3 regions of the Pseudomonas sp. NCHU5216 genome follow, and region 2 is predicted to be linked to each of the others. Evidence: predicted binding sites of a transcription regulator. Region 2 holds the regulator's gene; each other region holds the start of a gene.
What was found. The regulator sigma-54, encoded in region 2, starts transcription at its own class of promoters, with help from an activator protein. The targets are predictions, from matches to a motif close to ANTGGCATNNANNTTGCTNT.
Positions count from the first base shown of each region.

Region 1: the regulator sigma-54 is predicted to act here: its motif matches at 1,496-1,515, upstream of nirB (nitrite reductase large subunit NirB).
Region 3: the regulator sigma-54 is predicted to act here: its motif matches at 1,768-1,787, upstream of flgB (flagellar basal body rod protein FlgB).

Region 1 is NZ_JBQLIX010000003.1:228,137-231,409, forward strand. It holds gene ACSVIK_RS04190 (protein kinase domain-containing protein) at 1-1,393, shown strand, start outside; gene nirB (nitrite reductase large subunit NirB) at 1,736-3,273, shown strand, end outside.
Region 2 is NZ_JBQLIX010000034.1:18,339-21,611, reverse strand. It holds gene ptsN (PTS IIA-like nitrogen regulatory protein PtsN) at 1-74, opposite strand, end outside; gene hpf (ribosome hibernation-promoting factor, HPF/YfiA family) at 87-395, opposite strand; gene ACSVIK_RS20035 (RNA polymerase factor sigma-54) at 497-1,990, opposite strand; gene lptB (LPS export ABC transporter ATP-binding protein) at 2,127-2,852, opposite strand; gene lptA (lipopolysaccharide transport periplasmic protein LptA) at 2,852-3,273, opposite strand, start outside.
Region 3 is NZ_JBQLIX010000009.1:39,719-42,991, forward strand. It holds gene flgE (flagellar hook protein FlgE) at 1-133, opposite strand, end outside; gene flgD (flagellar hook assembly protein FlgD) at 170-835, opposite strand; gene flgC (flagellar basal body rod protein FlgC) at 858-1,301, opposite strand; gene flgB (flagellar basal body rod protein FlgB) at 1,313-1,720, opposite strand; gene cheR (protein-glutamate O-methyltransferase CheR) at 2,964-3,273, opposite strand, start outside.

The DNA of each region.
Region 1 (3,273 bases), on a different contig from region 2:
CAACGGCGGTGGCCAACCCCTGCTCACCACCCTCACCGCTCTGGTGCTGCGCGGGCGGCGCTTTACCCTGGCGCATATCGGCGACAGCCGCGCCTACCTCTGGCGCGACGGCCAGCTCATACGCCTGACCGAGGATCACGTCTGGGAACAGCCGGGCATGCAGCATGTGCTCAAGCGCGCCATGGGCCTCGACCAGCACCTGGTTGTGGATTACCGCGAAGGTGAATTGCAGAGCGACGACCGCTTTCTGCTGATCAGCGATGGCGTCTGGAGTGCGCTCAGCGACGCGCGTATCGCTCAGTTGCTGCAGAGCAGCAATGATGTCCAAGGCCTATGCCAGGCGCTGATCACCGAAGCGCACCGCGCCGGTAGCCAGGACAACGCCAGCGCGCTGCTGGTGCAGGTCGAACGCCTGCCCGAAGAAGCGGCACTGGCCGATACCCTGGCGCAGTTGGCGCACTGGCCGTTGCCACCGCGCCTGCGTGCCGGGCAGCACTTCGAGGGTTGGTTGGTCGAAGGGCTGCTGGGCGAGTCGCGCCAGTCGCTGATCTATCGGGTCAGCGATGCGCATGGCCAGCCCTGGCTGCTCAAGACCCTGCCCGCCAGCCGCGCCAGCGAAGAACAGGCTGGCCCGGCACTGCTGCAGGAAGAATGGCTGCTGCGCCGCGTCGCCGGTCGCCACTTTCCCGAAGTGCACGCCCTGCCACAACGCCAGCATCTCTATTACGTACAGCGCGAATACAAGGGACAAACTCTGGAGGCATGCCTACGCCAGAGCGGCCCGCTGAGCCTGGCGCAGTGGCAGGATCTGGCGCCACGCCTGATCAAGGCCCTGGGGCTACTGCACCGGCGCAATATCGTCCACCGCGATATCAAGCCGGAGAACCTGCTGCTCGGCGACGACGGCGAGCTGCGCGTACTCGACTTCGGCCTGGCCTACTGCCCAGGCCTGAGCCACGACGAGGCCCATAGCCTGCCCGGCACACCCAGCTATATCGCTCCGGAAGCCTTCGTCGGCAGCCCGCCCAACCCACAGCATGATCTTTACGCCGCCGGCGTGACGCTCTATCACCTGCTGTGCGGGCACTATCCCCATGGCGAGGTCGAAGCCTTCCAGCGCCCGCGTTTCACCCACCCCGTGCCGGTCAGCCGCTACCGCCCGGACATCCCGACCTGGCTCGACGAACTGCTCGCACGCGCCGTCGCCGCCAACCCGGAACAGCGTTTCGAGACCGCCGAAGAATGGCTGCTGGCACTGGACATGGGCGAGCGCAGATCGCTCGACAAACGCCCACGGCCATTGCTGGAACGCGAGCCACTGCTGGTCTGGCGCACGGTGGCATTGCTATCGCTGCTCATCAATCTGCTGCTGGCGGTACTGCTGCTCAAGTAATGCATGCACCAAGGCGAGGCATGACGCCCTTTTACGATGCATCGAGCGCGCAGAAATCCATTGAAAAACGGCCTGAGCGCCAGGAAACGGGGCTTTCGACGAGTTGGCACAAGCGCTGCATTGAGATCCGTACAAGCTGAACAAAAGTGCCCCCTTCAACGAAGAAGGTGGCGCTCCCCGAGAGAACGGGAACTGGACAAAGGCGTCCTCGCTAGGTGACTAGCGGGACGCCTTTTTTGTTTTCTGGTTCGCCATTGCTGGCGACCTCGCTCAGAGCCGTCGCGGCGCGAGATCGCACCCGACAACCTTTTACCGTGATCAACGATTCAGGAGACAGCCGGCATGCAGAAACTCAAGCTGGTGATGATCGGCAACGGCATGGCAGGTGTGCGCACCCTCGAAGAGCTGCTCAAGCTCGCCCCCGATCTTTATGACATCACGGTGTTCGGCGCCGAGCCGCACCCCAACTACAACCGTATCCTGCTTTCGCCAGTGCTGGCTGGCGAGCAGACGTTCGAGGAGATCGTCCTCAACGACCTCAACTGGTACGCCGACAACGGCATCAAGCTGCTGCTCGGGCGCAAGGTGGTGAAGATCGACCGCAAGGCACGCCGGGTGATCGCCGATGACGGTAGCGAGGCCGAGTACGACCGCCTGCTGATCGCCACCGGTTCCACGCCCTTTATCCTGCCGATTCCGGGCAAGGATCTGGATGGCGTGATCGGCTACCGCGACATCGCCGACACCCAGACCATGATGGACACTGCCAAGACCCACAAGCATGCGGTGGTCATCGGTGGCGGCCTGCTCGGCCTGGAAGCGGCCAACGGCCTCAAGTTGCGCGGCATGGACGTGACCGTGGTGCACCTCGGCGACTGGCTGCTGGAGCGTCAGCTCGACCGCACCGCCGGTGAGCTGCTGCAGAAATCGCTGGAAGACCGCGGCCTCAAGTTCCTCCTGCCCAAGCAAACCGCCGAGCTGCTGGACAACGGCGAGGGCCGTGTGTGTGCGGTGAAGTTCAAGGACGGCGAGGTGATCCCGGCCGATCTGGTGGTGATGGCCGCCGGCATCCGCCCCAACACCGAACTGGCCGAAAGCGCCGGCATCGCCTGCAACCGTGGCATTCTGGTCAACGACACCCTGCAGACCTATGACCCGCGCGTCTACGCCATCGGCGAATGCGCCAGCCACCGGGGCATCGCCTACGGTCTGGTGGCGCCGCTGTTCGAGCAGGCCAAGGTCTGCGCCAACCACCTGGCCCAGCTCGGCTTCTCCCGCTACCAGGGCTCGGTAACCTCCACCAAGCTCAAGGTCACCGGCATCGACCTGTTCTCCGCTGGCGAATTCATGGGCGGCGAGGGAACGGAAACGATAACGCTGTCCGACCCCATCGGCGGCGTATACAAGAAACTGGTGATCAAGGACGACGTGCTGGTCGGCGCCTGCCTGTACGGCGACACCGCCGACGGTGGCTGGTATTTCCGGCAGATCCGCGAGAATCACAACGTCAGCGAGATTCGCGACCATTTGATGTTCGGCGAAGGCGCCATCGGCGACGTCGGCCACCAGGGCGCCGACAAGACCGCCAACATGCCCGACAGCATGGAAGTCTGCGGCTGCAATGGCGTGTGCAAGGGCACCATCGTCAAGGCCATCCAGGAAAACGGCCTGTTCTCCGTCGACGAGGTGAAGAAGCACACCAAGGCCGCCAGTTCCTGCGGCTCCTGCGCCGGCCTGGTGGAGCAGATCCTGATCAGCACCGTCGGCGGTGCGGCGGACGTCAAACCCAAGAGCGAAAAGGCCATCTGCGGCTGTTCCGACCTCAATCATGGGCAGATCCGCAAGGCTATCCGTGAACAGCACCTGACCTCCATGGCGCA
Region 2 (3,273 bases):
ACGCGCTTCTTGCTGCCGCCCGGCACGTTCACCAGGGAACGGCCGGGGGTCAGGATATTTTCAAGTCGGATCATGGAAGGGAAATGTCAGCGGGCTGTGGCGCCTTGCAGGCGATCGAGCTGCTTTTCCTTGTGCTTGATGAGTTGACGGTCGAGTTTGTCTGCCAGCAGGTCGATGGCGGCGTACATGTCGTTATGTTCGGCGTTGGCGACGACCTCACCGCCAGCAACGTGAAGGGTGGCTTCGATCTTCTGCTTGAGCTTTTCGACCTCCATGGTCACCTGAACGTTGGTGATCTTGTCGAAGTGGCGTTCCAGTCGGCCGAGTTTCTCGCCGATGTAGTCACGCAGGGCGTCGGTCACATCCAGCTGATGTCCACTGATGTTGACTTGCATACCGCTTTCTCCTTGTTGCCTTGTGTAAGAGATGGGCCTGACTTGAGGCCCACCACCGGAACACTGTGGCCCGCTCGCCATGGGCGAACAGTCGATCTTGCTTACATCAGTCGCTTGCGTTCGCTGGAGGGGGCGATACCGAGGGATTCGCGGTACTTGGCCACCGTGCGACGGGCGACTTGGATGCCTTGTGCCTCCAGTAAACCAGCGATCTTGCTGTCGCTCAACGGCTTTTTCGCGTTTTCCGCGGCCACCAGTTTCTTGATGATGGCGCGGATCGCCGTCGACGAGCATTCGCCGCCTTCGGAGGTGCTGACGTGGCTGGAGAAGAAGTATTTCAGCTCGTAAATGCCACGCGGGGTATGCATGAATTTCTGCGTGGTTACGCGCGAGATGGTCGACTCGTGCATGCCCACCGCCTCGGCGATGTCGTGCAGCACCAGGGGCTTCATGGCCTCGTCGCCATAGTCGAGAAAGCCGCGTTGGTGCTCGACGATCTGCGTGGCCACCTTCATCAGGGTCTCGTTGCGGCTCTGCAGGCTCTTGATGAACCAGCGCGCCTCCTGCAACTGGTTGCGCATGAAGGTGTTGTCGGCGCTGGAGTCGGCGCGTTTGACGAAGCCGGCGTACTGCGCGTTGACGCGCAGGCGCGGCATGGCTTCCTGGTTCAGTTCCACCAGCCAGCGGCCGTTGTGCTTGCGCACGATGACGTCCGGCACCACGTATTCCGGCTCGCTGGATTCGATCTGCGAACCGGGGCGCGGGTTGAGGCGCTGGATCAGTTCGATGACCTGCTTGAGCTCGTCTTCCTTGAGCTTGGTGCGGCGCATGAGCTGGGCGTAATCGCGGCTGCCGAGCAGTTCCAGGTGCTCGCTGACCAGGCGTTGGGTATCGCTCAGCCAGGGCGTGCTGGCGGGGAGCTGGCGCAGTTGCAACAGCAGGCACTCGCGCAGGTCGCGGGCGCCGATGCCGGCCGGCTCGAACTGCTGGATGCGGTGCAGTACCACTGCGACTTCATCCAGTTCGATATCCAGTTCGGGGTCGAAGGACTCGGTCACTTCCTCGAGGGTTTCTTCGAGGTAGCCATCGTTGTTGATGCAGTCGATCAGGGTGGCGGCGATCAGTCGATCCTTGTCCGACATCGGCGCCAGGTTCAGTTGCCAGAGCAGATGGCTGTGCAGGCTCTCGCCGCTGGAGGTACGGGTGGTGAAGTCCCACTCGTCATCGTCGTTGCTCGGCAGGCTGCTGGCGCTGGTCTGGTAGATGTCTTCCCAGGCGGTATCGACCGGCAGCTCGTTGGGGATGCGCTCGTTCCACTCGCCATCTTCGAGGTTGTCCACGCTCGGTGTGGTTTCCTGGAAGCTGTCTTCCTTGGCTTGAGCGGGTGCGGCGCTTTCCGCACCGTCGGCCATCGGGTCGCTGTTGTCGAAGTCGTCGCCGTCTTCCTGGCGCTCGAGCATGGGGTTGGATTCCAGCGCCTCCTGAATTTCCTGCTGCAGATCCAGGGTAGACAGTTGGAGGAGGCGGATGGCCTGTTGCAGCTGCGGGGTCATCGTCAGCTGCTGGCCCATCTTGAGGACTAGCGATGGTTTCATTGCAGACCTTAATTTACCGGCGAGTTACGCCTTCCACATCAGGGCGCCGAAGCGCCGCCAGGAAGCAAATTATATGCCTGAAAATCTCGTCCTTGCCTAGGGGCTGTCCTATTTCCGTCATCTAAATATGGATGTTTTACAGACGGAACTCGTGGCCCAGATAAACCTCTTTCACCGTCTGGTTGGCGAGGATGGTCTCGGCGTCGCCTTCGGCAATCAGTTGGCCATCGTTGACGATGTAGGCCGTTTCGCAGATGTCCAGGGTCTCGCGTACGTTGTGATCGGTGATGAGAATGCCGATACCCTTGGTCTTGAGGTGATGGATGATCTGTTTGATGTCCCCCACCGAGATCGGGTCGACACCGGCGAAGGGTTCGTCGAGCAGGATGAACTTGGGGTTGGTGGCCAGGGCGCGGGCGATTTCCACGCGACGCCGTTCACCACCGGACAGGCTCATGCCCAGGTTGCCCGAGATGTGGTGGATGTGGAATTCCTGCAGCAGGTTCTCCAGCTCCGCCTGGCGCCCGGCGCGGTCGAGATCCTTGCGCGTTTCGAGGATGGCCATGATGTTGTCGGCCACCGACAGCTTGCGGAAGATCGAGGCTTCCTGCGGCAGGTAGCCGATACCAGCGCGGGCACGACCATGCATGGGCTGGTGGCTGACGTCGAGGTCGTCGATCAGCACACGTCCCTGGTCGGCCTGCACCAGGCCGACGATCATGTAGAAGCAGGTGGTCTTGCCGGCACCGTTGGGGCCGAGCAGGCCGACGATCTGGCCGCTCTCGATGTTCAGGCTGACGTCGCGTACGACCTGGCGGCCCTTGTAGCTCTTGGCCAGGTGTTGGGCTTTGAGAATGGCCATTACTGCTGTTGATCCGCGGGTTTGTTCTTGGGTTGGATGACCATGTCGATGCGCGGACGCGGCACGCTGACGTTGTTGCCGGTGGCGCGTCCTGCGTTGACGATCTGGCGGCGGGTGTCGTAGACGATCTTCTCGCCCTCGAAGGTATTGCCTTCCTGGATCACCTTGGCCTGGTCGATCAGCACGATGCGTTCGTTGCTGGCGAAGTACTGGATGGTCTTGCCGTAGGCCTTGACGATTTCCTTGTCCACGGCGGGCTTCTGCTCGTAGTAGGCGAGGTTGCCCACCGAGGTGAACACGTCGATGTCGCCGCTGGCGGTCTGGGTGATGGTCACGGTGTCGCCAGTGATCTTCAGGGTACCCTGAGTGATGATCACGTCGCCGCGATAGACCGCCACGCCCTGCTTGTCATCCAGTTCGG
Region 3 (3,273 bases), on a different contig from region 2:
AAGCATAGACATCGGCGAACTCGGCACGCGACTGCTTGAAGCCTGCAGTGCCGGCGTTGGAAATGTTGTTGCCGGTGACGTTGAGGTCATTGGTTGCGGCACGCAGACCACTGAGACCGATATTGAACGACATGGAAAACTCCTTTGCCGGGATGGCCGGCAGTAATAATTACTGGCCGATGATCTGCACTTGGGAAAGCGGCACGCTGCCGAGGCCGGCAAGATTGAGCATCAGCTCCTTGCCACCCAGGGCGACGCTGTCGACGTTGGCCGGCAACTGGGTGTACAGCCCCTTGGTCTCGTTGCCATAGGTGGCATGTGCCTCGAACTTGTAGGTGCCGGGCGGCATGACCTTGCCGCTGTCGTCCTTGCCGTCCCAGATGAAGCTGGCATTGCCGGCCGCCTGCTCGCCCAGATTGACGCGCCTCACCAGGGCACCGGCGTTGTCGAAGACGTTGACATAGACGTTGTTGCTGCTCACCGGCACCGTCACGCTGCCCTTGAAGCTCTCGCTGGTATCGACCACCGCCTTCTCGCCCTGCACGATGACCTTGCGCCCTACCAGCGATGAAGCCTGCAGCGCCTGCGAAGACTGGAAGTTGGACATCATCGAGTTGACGCTGCTGTTCAACTGCTGAATCCCCTCCAGGCTGCTGAACTGCGCGAGCTGGGCGATGAATTCTCCGTTGCCCTGGGGCTCCAGTGGGTTCTGGTTGTTGAGCTGAGCCACCAGCAGGTTGAGGAACTCGTTCTTGCCGAGATCCTTGCTCTTGGTGGTGTCCTGCTTGAGCTGGTACTGATCCAGTACCGAGTTGGTGCCGCTGACGGTGCTCATGACCTGCGCTCCTCGTATTGGCTTACTGACCCAGGGTCAGCACACGCTGCAGCATCTGCTTGGCGGTATTCATCATTTCAACGTTGGTCTGGAAGGCACGACTGGCGGAAATCATGTCGGCCATCTCCTCGACCACGTTGACGTTCGGGTAATAGACGTAACCATCGGCGTTGGCCATTGGATGGTCAGGCTCGTAGCGCGGCGTCAGGCTGCTCTGATCCTCGATCACACCCAGCACCTGCACGCCACGGCCAGCCTCGTCCTGCTCGGCGAACAGCGAGCCACGGTCGCCGTTCTGCGCCTGCTGGAACACGGTGGCGAACACCGGGTGACGGGCGCGGTAGGTCTGATCCAGGCTCGAGGAAACGGTCTCGGCGTTGGCGATGTTGCTGGAGATGGTATTGAGGCGAGTGCTCTGGGCGCTCATGCCGGTACCGGCGATGTTGAAGACACTGGCAAGGGACATGACCTGACTCCTTATTCGCCGCGCAGGGCTGCGGTCAGCCCTTTGAATTTGCTGTTGAGGAAGGTGAAGCTGGCCTGGAACTGCACGGCGTTCTCGGCGTAGTTCGCCTGCTCGACCTGCAGGTCGACGCTGTTCTGATCCAGCGAGGCCTGGAACGGCGTCCGGTAAGGCAACTCGGCCTCGCCACTGAATACGCCCTCGGCGGCGATATGGCGGCTGTCGGTACGGTTCAGGCTGATCGGGCCACGCTGCTGGCGCGAGTTCTCGGCAGCCAGGACGCTGGCGAAATCCAGATCACGCGCCTTGTAGTTGGGCGTATCGGCGTTGGCGATGTTGTTGGCCAGTACCTCGGCGCGTTGCGCGCGAAAACCGAGTGCCTGTTCGTGGATGCCAAGGGCTCTGCCGAAGTTGATGCTCATGCTCTGAACCTTTGCCGCTAGGGCCGTCTGTCACTGTTGGCAGACATACAGCAAAGGCTGTGCCAGTTATTTAAAACCTTATATATCAATGGTTTGAGATTAAGTTGCTGGCTCGAAAGCGGCAAAGCGGCAAGGCCTTACCGCCTGCAGGCAAGCAGCGGCAAAGCCGGCCAGGCGCTTTGCCCCTCAAGTTTCGGCCGATGACCCAGCGAGTCGTTTCGACTGATTTTCGCCGCTGTCCGGTGGCTTCGTGACTTGATTGGGAGGTTTTGCTGCTTATGGGGAGCTGCTTGATTGGTGCCGCACTGGCAAATTTTTGTTGGCTGTTGGTTGTTCGGCTGTCTGTTCCGAATTGCCGCGTTTTTGTTGATGTTTTTGGTTTCGCCCTCCCGGGCGAGTCACTTTTGCGGGCAAAAGTAACCAAAACCCTCCGCCCGATCATCCGGCCCTCGCTACGCGAGGGTTCGCTCACTCCATCGCCGCTCCAGAGGCCCGCCGCGGTGGGCCATCCATGGCCCATCGCGGCTCTCGCGACATCCATGTCGCTCAACCTCTTCCACGACGATTCCGTTCGCCCTCCTGGGCGAGCTCTGCGCGCGCCTGAACCCGAGGTAACCCAGAATTAGCGTGGAGTGTTTGAACATGAGGTCAGCCGTAGGGCGGACTCAGGAGCGCCAGCGAACAGTCCGCCGGGCCATGCCGAGTTCGGCACCACAACCTGCGTCTAATTCTCCCAACGGCGTACTGCTTCGCGAGTACGCCCTACGCGAATGAAAGTCTTGGTTTAACCCGATGGCCATGTCGTGGTTCCACTGCTACCAGAACACACCGAGCAGGCCTTGGAATGCCGGTTCGTTCAGGCGCGCAAAAGCCCCCTTCAGGAGGCCGAACGCAGGCATTGCGCAGGGGGCGAACGCCACGGATGCTGCGAGATACCGATGGCGGCCCCGCGAAATGGGCCAGGGATGGCCCATGTACGCCGACCCCGGAGCGATGCCGGAGTGAGGGAAGTCGAGCGAAGCATGACGGGGACGCCTAGTTCCGGATGGCGGGGGTGCGTTTCTTTTGCTTACTTTTCTTTGCGCTGGGCGGCAATCCGATTTCAAAGAAAAGTGAGTCGCCCGAGGGGGCGAAACCCGGAATATCTGAACAAGCCGAAGCGGCGTCCAGAACACCAAACAACACACAAACTTGCCAGCCCAGTCTAAAGCCCGCCTACCCAAGCAAGCCCCCACAAGGAACCTTACTTGGCCTTGTAGATGATCCCCGGACTGCACTGCACCATCTGATACTTGTCCGGCAGGCCATTGAGTGCCTCGGAGGCACCCAGGAACAGATAGCCGCCCGGCTTCAAGGTGGCATGGATGCGCGTGAGGATGTCCTTCTTCACCTCGGCGGAGAAGTAGATCAGCACGTTGCGGCAGAACACGATGTCGAACTTGCCCAGCGCCGCATAGCTGTCCAGCAGGTTCAGCGGACGGAACTCGACACGGCTCTTGATCGGCGCCTTGACCTGCCAACGCCCCGGCCCCTTTGGGTCGAAATAGCGCTGT